Regions from separate parts of the Desulfosporosinus sp. Sb-LF genome, predicted to be linked through region 2. Evidence: riboswitches for the same ligand, from Rfam matches in the RefSeq annotation. Region 2 holds a riboswitch; the other holds the start of a gene.

Region 1 (4,497 bases), on a different contig from region 2:
TTTCTATAAGATGAGGGTCCCTGCAGAAATTTCCATGATGCTGACAACAGCGATACGATTTATTCCTACTCTGGATAAAAAACGAAGGCTTATCCTAGAAGCTCAAAAGGCACGAGGTTCCAGATTTAACGAAAAAGGAATTGTAGGTCCTATACGATCGTATCTTCCGATTATGATTCCCATGTTTATAAACTCGATTTTAATGGCTAATTCATTATCGATGGCAATGCTGAATAGGGGATACGGCTTAACTCGTTCTTGGACACCTTTGCGCGAAATTGCGTTTGCCCCAAGGGATTTCTGGGCGATTTTCCTCATTGTTCTGTCGATAACCTTGGCTATTCTTGCTCGATTCAGACTGCATCTGGGGGTTTTGTAGATAATAAAGTTTTAGCTCGTGGTAGGCCTTAGTTGCGCTGATGCATCACATAACTTATACTTTCAGATATGCCAATCTAATACCAGTTTGATATTACGTTGATAAACTTAATATGGGAGAGGAAACTATGGCTAAAGACAAAGATCGACATACTTGGCGCGAAGGATATACAACAGGAAGCTGTGCAGCTGGTGCAGCTAAAGTAGCCTGCCTCCTTCTCCATGGGGACAGTTTACCTGAGCAGGTAGAGGTTCCTCTGCCGAATTCTGCTCGCTTAATGATGCCCATCCAAGGGGGAGAATCAAACGATTCAGTAGCCACTGCATGCATTCTCAAAAACGGCGGGGATGATGCGGATATCACACATGGGCTTGAAATCCGTGCGATAGTACGTCAGCTTTCCCCTCATGGAATTATTCACATCCGTGGGGGCAAAGGGGTAGGAACCGTCACAAAAAAAGGATTAGCCATTGATGTTGGGGAAAGCGCTATTAACCCAGTTCCGAGGAAAATGATCAATCAAGCTGTACGTGAGGTCTTCCCCGAAGAAGAACTTGAAATAATCATCGAAGTCCCTGCCGGAGAAGCCGCCGCTTTGCGAACCCTAAATCCTAGGTTGGGAATTGTCGGAGGAATTTCAATTCTGGGGACAAGTGGGATCGTCCGTCCTATGTCAGAAGAAGCTTTTAAAACCTCGATTCTTCCGGAGTTGGATCAGGCAGTGGCTTATGGACATAAAACTATTGTGCTAACCCCAGGGCACTATGGCTATAGAGTCGCGACGGAACGCTTGAAGGTCCCGACTGAAGCCGTGATCGAAATGAGTAATTTTGTAGGCTTCCTTTTGGAAGAAGCAGCCTACCGTGGAATTGAACAGGTCATTTTACTGGGACATATCGGGAAGCTGATCAAAGTATCAGGTGGGATTTTCCATACCCATAATCGTGTTGCAGATGCACGTTCGGAAATATTGCTGGCACATGCGGCACTGGCTGGGGTAAATTTTGACACCTTAGCACATCTGGCAGAGTTTCCAACCACTGAAGGAGCAACATTAGAACTTCTAAATCTCGGCGAGCAAAACTTGCTTCACCATCTAGCACATTTGGCCAGTGAACGGGCCCAGGCATTCACCATTGGGCGTCTGAGCGTAGGCACGATTATGACGTTGTTAAGCGGCCAACCGATTGGTTGGGATACGAAAGCTCGCGAAATTGTAAAAGAACAAGGTTGGGTGTGGTCGACTGAACCTTGACATATGCTTAGCCAGACAATTTAATTTAATTGTCTGGCTTTTTAAATAATTTATTTTTAAAAAAGAGGAATTTAGTATATACTTATAGAATAATCCATTATCAGTTGTATACATACTCATGAATTTAATACTACTCATTCTTAGGGTTCCTCAGCAATTGGGGATTTTAAAGGGGAAGTCGGTGAAAATCCGGCGCGGTCCCGCCACTGTAAACAAGGAGTTCTCTTCAGTAATGCCATGATCGAATGTTAGAGGAAGAGAATGATGATTTGAAGCCAGGAAACCTGCCTTAAGAACATCACAGACCTACGGGCGATAGGAAATGTGTGTGTTTATTTAGGTAAACCATACGAGCCGCTCAGGCTCGTTTTTATTTACCCATCTATAATACGCTTCCTTCCCATTCGCAAGTCAACTTAATGAATGAAATGAAATTTCTAGAACCTGTGGTGAACGTATAATTCATCAAGCAATGGAAGAAGGTTTTCTATGTTACAGGTGATCGGTATCGGCCCCGGTAGACCGGAATGGTTGCCCCCTGCAATCACTAAACTTGTGGGAAATTGCGACATTTTAATTGGGGGTTCTAGGGCGCTTGAACTCTTTCCAAATTTCGCGGGACGACAGTATTGCCTATCTGGTGACCTCGCTCACAGTCTTGAAGTGATTGCAAACGCACTTCAAAAAAAGAAAATTATTGGAGTTCTCGTCTCAGGCGACCCCGGGTTTTTCAGCTTTTTGCCCAGGCTTAAAAAGGAATTTCCTGAGGAGAGAATCGACGTCTACCCGGGAATAAGCTCTCTACAATTCGCCTTTGCGAGAGCAGGGATTCCTTGGCAAGAGGCAACCTTCGTTAGTGTTCATGGTCGAGAATTGTCCGTATTGCCACGGGTGATAACTCGTCCCACAGCGGTCTTAACGGGTGGAGAAAATACCCCTCAGAAAATAGCGCAACTCTATTTGGATCTCGGAAGTAACCCCCATATTTCTGTAGGCAATGCCCTTACCTATCCAGAAGAATTCTGGGAAACAATGGATGCCGAGCATTTATCTCATGAGAAAACATCGTTGAAAAATGCCATCGTTATTCTGTATCCAACAATTGAGCAGGATAATATGCAAACTACTGGTTGCAGAATTGGTATTCCAGACCATGAGTTCCTACGGGGAAAGGTTCCCATGACCAAAGCGGAAATTCGAGTCCAAGTACTCGCGAAGGCCCAAATATCGACCAATGACCATATTGTGGACATCGGGGCTGGTACTGGAAGCATTAGTATTGAAGCCGCTGGTCTCGCTCCTAAAGGGGTTGTTTATGCAATTGAACATAATCCAGAGGCTCAAGAACTCATTCTAGCCAATCAACAAAAGTTTGGCATCTCTAACCTACGTCTGATTTCCGGGGCCGCCCCCGATGTTTTTGGAGAGCTCCCCCAAGTTAATGTCTGTATCATTGGCGGAAGTCATGGACGATTGAAGGAAATTCTAGAAAAAGTACCCCTCGTTGAGGGAGGTAGAATCGTGATCACTGCAGTGACAATCGAAACGGTATCCCACGGACTGAAACTCCTTGAAGATCTTCACTATCAAGAAATCGATGCCGTTTCTATTCAAGCAGTCCGTTGGAAGCCAGTACAAACTCTTCATATGGCACAAGCTTTAAATCCGGTCTTTATTCTATCAGCACGAAAAGAGGGGAAGTCATGAATACAATGTGGGGGAAATTTTATGGAGTCGGGGTTGGCCCCGGCGATCCTCAGCTCTTGACCTTACAAGCTGTCAACGTTTTACAAACCGTCGATCTGGTAGCTATCCCAAAATCTAAAATGGAGCGAGAAAGCGTCGCCTGGGATATTGCTAAAATTCATTGCCCGTCGAACGTCCGCCTTATCGAACTGGAATTGCCCATGACTTCGGACCAGCAAGTTTTGGCTAAGGCTTGGCAAGATGGAGCACAGACACTCTTATCTGAACTAAAACAGGGCAAATCGATTGCGTTCATTACGCTGGGTGATCCTTCACTCTATAGCACTTACAGTTACCTACTTAACATCCTCCAGGAGGAATTACCCCAGGAATGTATTGCAACTGTGCCAGGTATCACTGCCATGTCCGCAGCAGCTGCCAGGATTAATTTACCTCTTGCCACAGGGGATGAACCCCTTCTTATCTTGCCAAGTACCGAAGATGTGGGCGAATTTCTCGACTTTCCGAACTTGGTTTTGATGAAAGTCTCTCGGAGACTTCCTGAGATTTTAACACTTCTAGAGGAGAAAGATAAAAAAGCGGTCTTGCTAACACGCCTAGGGCAGCCGGGTGAGGCTATCCGCTGGAAGCCTAAACCACAGGACTTTGCTTCCGACAAAATCGATTATCTCAGCCTTTTACTTGTCAAAAAGGATTTGTTAGGGAGGAAAAAAGATTGAGTCAGAACAAACTTACGGGAAAAGTTATTTTCGTCGGAGCTGGCCCTGGAGATCCGGAACTGATCACAATCAAAGGATCCCGCGCACTAGAACGAGCTGACCGTGTGATCTACGCGGGGTCTTTAGTCAACCCGACATTACTCGATATCTGTCGTCCGGGAACCCCTTTTCACGACAGTGCCCATCTAACACTCGAAGAGGTGGTTGCTTTGATGTCCGAGGGAACTAGTCGTGGGGAAATGATTGTACGTCTCCATACTGGAGATCCTAGTATGTACGGAGCAATAAAGGAACAATTTGACTATTTAGACAAACAAGAAATTCCGTATTCCGTCATTCCAGGGGTCAGCTCGGTGTTTGCAGCTGCGGCGGCGGTCAAGCGTGAGTTCACCTTGCCAGATATTAGCCAAACTTTAATTCTTACCCGTTTAGCTGGA
Region 2 (4,497 bases):
AACTCACCAATCCACGCACCGATGCTGGAGGTTGCTGTCAACGAAGCGATGAACAATAGTTTTGGTTCTTGTGGGCGGGTTCGTGTTAAAACAAGGCGAATAGGTAGCAGACTAATCATAAGGGTTAAGGATGATGGTCCAGGTTTTAACGCGGGAGAAGTTACTGCAAAACGAGTGGCGAGCAATTATGTAAGTGAGTTTGATGGTCTGCTAGAGGCTGAAGGTGGACGTGGAATTTTCTTGATGAGATCATTTTGTGACAAAGTGATCTATAACGCTAAGGGAAATGAGGTACTTTTGATGAAGATTATATAAAAGAGAGAAAAGTAGGTTTTCTTATGCCTCGTGCTACTTGTATTTCCATATTACGACAAATGATTACCTATTAATGGATATTATTTTCTTGCCATTTCACCAAAAAAGCAATAAGATTCTCCTTGAGAATGACATTTCGGGAGGAATCTATGTGGAAAAGAAACTTTTGAAAAGAATAGAGGAATTGCGGAAGAAACTCAATAAATTCGGGTCAACTCATGACCTTGTTGACAGTGAAGTTGTGAAAGTGAGCCAGCAGTTAGATCATTTACTCAACCAATACCAAAGGATTTCTTCTTATCAGCAGCTAAGCTTTTGGTAAACTCGAAGGGCGAAACGATAAAATTCTTTGTGCGTTTATTCGAAGGAGGGATTATAATAGGAGAATAACATGGGAGGGCAATATGAATTATATTGTATTTGATCTAGAATTTAATATGTTTTTTCCATTTAGAGAAGGCGAATCGGCTAACCCTGATCTAAAAAATGAAATTATTCAAATCGGTGCAGTCAAATTAAATGAAAAATTAGAGACCATTGCTGAGTTTGATTTGCTGATTAAGCCGGTAATTTATAAGAGAATTAACCCCTTTGTAAAAAGAAAAACAAATATTAACACGAGTCAGGTTGCTCGCGGAACACTTTTCCCAAAAGCGATTGAGAGTTTCAATACTTGGATTGGAAATGAAGCGGTATTATGCTCTTGGGGGCATGATGATATTCTGGCGTTAAGAGATAATTGTCTTTTTTTTGGTTTCAACTCTATTTCTTTTGACAAATTTATTAATATTCAACAAATTTATATGAATTATGAGAGTCTAACTCAACAACCAAGTCTAGAAGGCGCGGTAGAAGGCCTTGAAATTGAAATAAGTTCTCCCTTTCACGATGCCTTGAGCGATGCATCTTATACTGCGAAGATCTTCAAGAAGGTTTATGATTCTTCTTCTAATCCAATCATAAATTGGGAAAGAATTCAGAAAGAAAATGAAGAGAAGTTAGAAGATCTGAAAACTTTACTAGATAAAGCTGATATAAGGTGTCCAGGCTGTGGCAGATTCGTGCCGAAAGATACGGAAGTCACTAAATTGAAAAAGTATTTTGCGTTTGGTTATTGTGCTGAATGTAAGATTCATATAAGACATGTTTCAAGAATTACACATAAAGATGGTGAGTATAGTATTTTTTCGAAAAATGCTATTTATAAAACAGATGAATTAGGATCAGACGAAAAGATAACACCAGAATTGCCGAATATCGAATAAGAAGGATAGCGTAAATTTGAGGCTACCCTTCTTATTTTTCGGCATTTGTTTCTGCCAAGGAAAAAGAGAAAGTCTTAGTTTGTGGAAGTGGATAAATAATTTCGGTAACAGTATCGGTCTGAATTTTAAGAAAACTCTTGTCAAACACAAGTTTATTGGTTATACTACGCTTAGAAAACTTAAAATTACAGGTGCCTCACTTAAGAGGAGAATAGGGAAGTCGGTGTAAGTCCGGCGCGGTCCCGCCACTGTAAACGGGGAGTAAGAAGTATAGCCACGGGGTAGTTCCTGGAAGGTGCTTCAGACATTGATCCGTAAGCCAGGAGACCTGCCTGTAGTTTGCCCAAGCCTACCTTGTCGAAGAACCAAGAGTAGTGTGGATGAGATTATGGAAAAGTCTCTAGTCACTGTGTGATTAGAGACTTTTTTTATTTTTTTACCACTGCCGAATGTTTTTGTCAAGGTAATGACTCTAAACAGAGAAGGGAGAGTTATGGTGTTGACATTAATGGAAATGGCCCAAAAGGGTCAGGAAATCCCGTTGTTTACCTTGGTAGCTCAAAATGAACAGATGAATGTCCAGCTCCTGATGGAAAGAGTTGCTACCGGACGGATTGTTATTCCCTATAACACTCATCACAAGCCACAAAAACCCCAAGGGTTCGGGTTGGGCCTAAGTACCAAGGTTAGTGCCAGTATTGGCCTAGCCGCAGACGAGGATAGTCTTGCTGATGAACTTTTTAAAGTGGATGAGGCAATCAGGGCAGGAACAAATGCTGTCATGGATCTGAGTACGGCCGGCAATATGGACGAGGCAAGGCGGACAATTATAAAAAGAGTACCGTTGCCCTTGGGTACACTACCCGTTTACCAGGCTTTTGCTGAAGCTGTAAATACCAGGGGTTCAGCCTTAGCGCTTGAGCCAGAAGACTTTTTCAAGGTTATGGAACGCCAAGCTGCCGATGGCGTGGATTTTATGGCTCTCCATAGCGCCCTTCACTACGGACTCTTTAAAACGGCGAAGGAAGATCAGCGAGTCCTTAATCTGGTGAGCCGAGGCGGGTCCTTATTGATGGGCTGGATGCTCTATCATAATAAGGAAAACTTTTTGTATACTATGTTCGACCGCATCCTGGAAATTGCCAAAAAGTACGAAGTTACCTTAAGTTTAGCAGATGCCATGCGACCGGGTGCAGGTGCAGATTCATTATGTCGTTCGCAGGCTGAAGAACTCGTCGTTTTAGGCGAGTTGGTAAAGCGTAGCAGACAAGCAGGGGTTCAAATCATGATTAAGGGACCCGGTCATACTCCACCAAATCAAATTGCTACAACTGTTAAATTAGAAAAACAAGTATGTCAAGGTGCTCCGTATTTTGTCTTTGGTCCGGTATCGACAGATGTAGCCCCAGGATATGACGAAATTACAGCTGCTATTGGAGGAGCCATGGCAGGTGCTGCTGGTGCAGATATTCTTTGCTACGTCACACCTGCTGAACACATAGCTTATCCCAACGCGCAGGATGTTTACCGGGGAGTAGTAGCTTCGCGTATTGCTGCTCATGTAGCTGATCTTGCAAAAGGGTACCCAGGAGCAGAAAAATGGGACCTTCAAATGAGTCAAGCACGACGGGAGCAGAATGTAGAGGCCCAAAAAACGTTAGCCTTAGATCAAGAAAGGCTAACGGATTTCCACTCGAGCGAGAAATCTTTCTGCAAAAAATGTGAAAAGGGTTGCGCCATGGCTGTGGCTGGCGAGTTCTTTCAAGAACTGCCGTGGGAGTGCTGACAGAAGGCCGAGGCCAAAGGTCAGATAACTGATATGATAAGTTCAGCTAAGTTAAGCGTAACCAGTAGTACCATTGTAAAAAAAGAAAAAATTTTAATTTAGAATGGAGAGATTAAAATGACACAACTTATCAAAGCAAGACAAGGAATTATTACGCCTGAGGTAGAAAGATTAGCAAAAGTAGAAGGGCTTACAGCGGAAGCGTTATGCGAGAAGGTAGCGCAAGGCCGGGTCGTGATCATAAAGAACAAACAACACAAGAACTGTAACGCGATTGCGGTAGGGGAAGGACTTCGTACCAAAGTAAATGCCAATATTGGGACGTCACCGGACTGTGTGGACTTTTCAGATGAGCTCCATAAAATAAAGGTTGCCGTTGCGGCTGGCGCGGATACGATTATGGAATTAAGTATTGGCGGAGATGTTGATGCTTTCCACCATCAGGTGATCGAAAACTTCACTCTACCTGTCGGCTCTGTTCCAAGCTACCAAGGTGGAATGGAAAGTATTGACAAACACGGAAGTGTTGTAGGTATGACGGCTGAGGATATGTTCGAAATGATTGAACGTCAGGCAAAGCGTGGCATCGATTTTATGGCAATTCATGCTGCTTTAAACATGTCTATTATTGAAAGATTAAAAAATCAAGGACGAATTACTGATATCGTGAGTCGTGGAGGGGCCTTTATAACAGGCTGGATGTTCCACCACGAGCAAGAGAATCCTCTCTATGCTCAATTTGATCGAGTTCTTGAAATTTGTAAGAAATACGATGTAACGCTTAGTGTTGGAGATGCTATCCGACCTGGTTGTATCGAAGATTCACTAGACCGCGCCCAAGTCCAAGGATTGATTGTGGCTGGAGAATTGGTGCAACGAGCCCTGGAAGCTGGAGTACAAGTTATGGTAGAGGGACCAGGTCACGTTCCATTGGACCAAATCCCAGCAACGATCTTGCTCCAAAAACAACTTTGCCACCACGTGCCGTACTATATTCTTGGCAATTTAGTCACGGATATTGCGCCGGGCTATGACCATATTACAGCAGCCATCGGAGCAACAACTGCTGCTATATCAGGTGCAAACTTCATTTGCTATGTTACACCTGCCGAACATCTACGCTTACCAACC

The links. A riboswitch is a leader RNA that binds a small molecule or an ion and turns the genes downstream of it on or off. The one in region 2 is predicted to bind cobalamin.
Region 1: it holds a riboswitch for cobalamin, as region 2 does, so the genes downstream of both, cbiE (precorrin-6y C5,15-methyltransferase (decarboxylating) subunit CbiE) here and thiC (phosphomethylpyrimidine synthase ThiC) in region 2, are expected to answer to the same signal.

Annotation. Positions count from the first base shown of each region.
Region 1 covers NZ_SPQR01000004.1:122,399-126,895, reverse strand. The annotation lists gene E4K68_RS07090 (energy-coupling factor transporter transmembrane component T) at 1-379, shown strand, start outside; gene cbiD (cobalt-precorrin-5B (C(1))-methyltransferase CbiD) at 507-1,634, shown strand; cobalamin riboswitch at 1,761-1,941, shown strand; gene cbiE (precorrin-6y C5,15-methyltransferase (decarboxylating) subunit CbiE) at 2,124-3,341, shown strand; gene cobI (precorrin-2 C(20)-methyltransferase) at 3,338-4,060, shown strand; gene cobM (precorrin-4 C(11)-methyltransferase) at 4,057-4,497, shown strand, end outside.
Region 2 covers NZ_SPQR01000003.1:288,484-292,980, reverse strand. The annotation lists gene E4K68_RS06020 (PAS domain S-box protein) at 1-315, shown strand, start outside; gene E4K68_RS06015 (aspartyl-phosphate phosphatase Spo0E family protein) at 467-637, shown strand; gene E4K68_RS06010 (3'-5' exonuclease) at 720-1,580, shown strand; cobalamin riboswitch at 1,753-1,931, shown strand; gene thiC (phosphomethylpyrimidine synthase ThiC) at 2,074-3,366, shown strand; gene bzaB (B12 lower ligand biosynthesis ThiC-like protein BzaB) at 3,484-4,497, shown strand, end outside.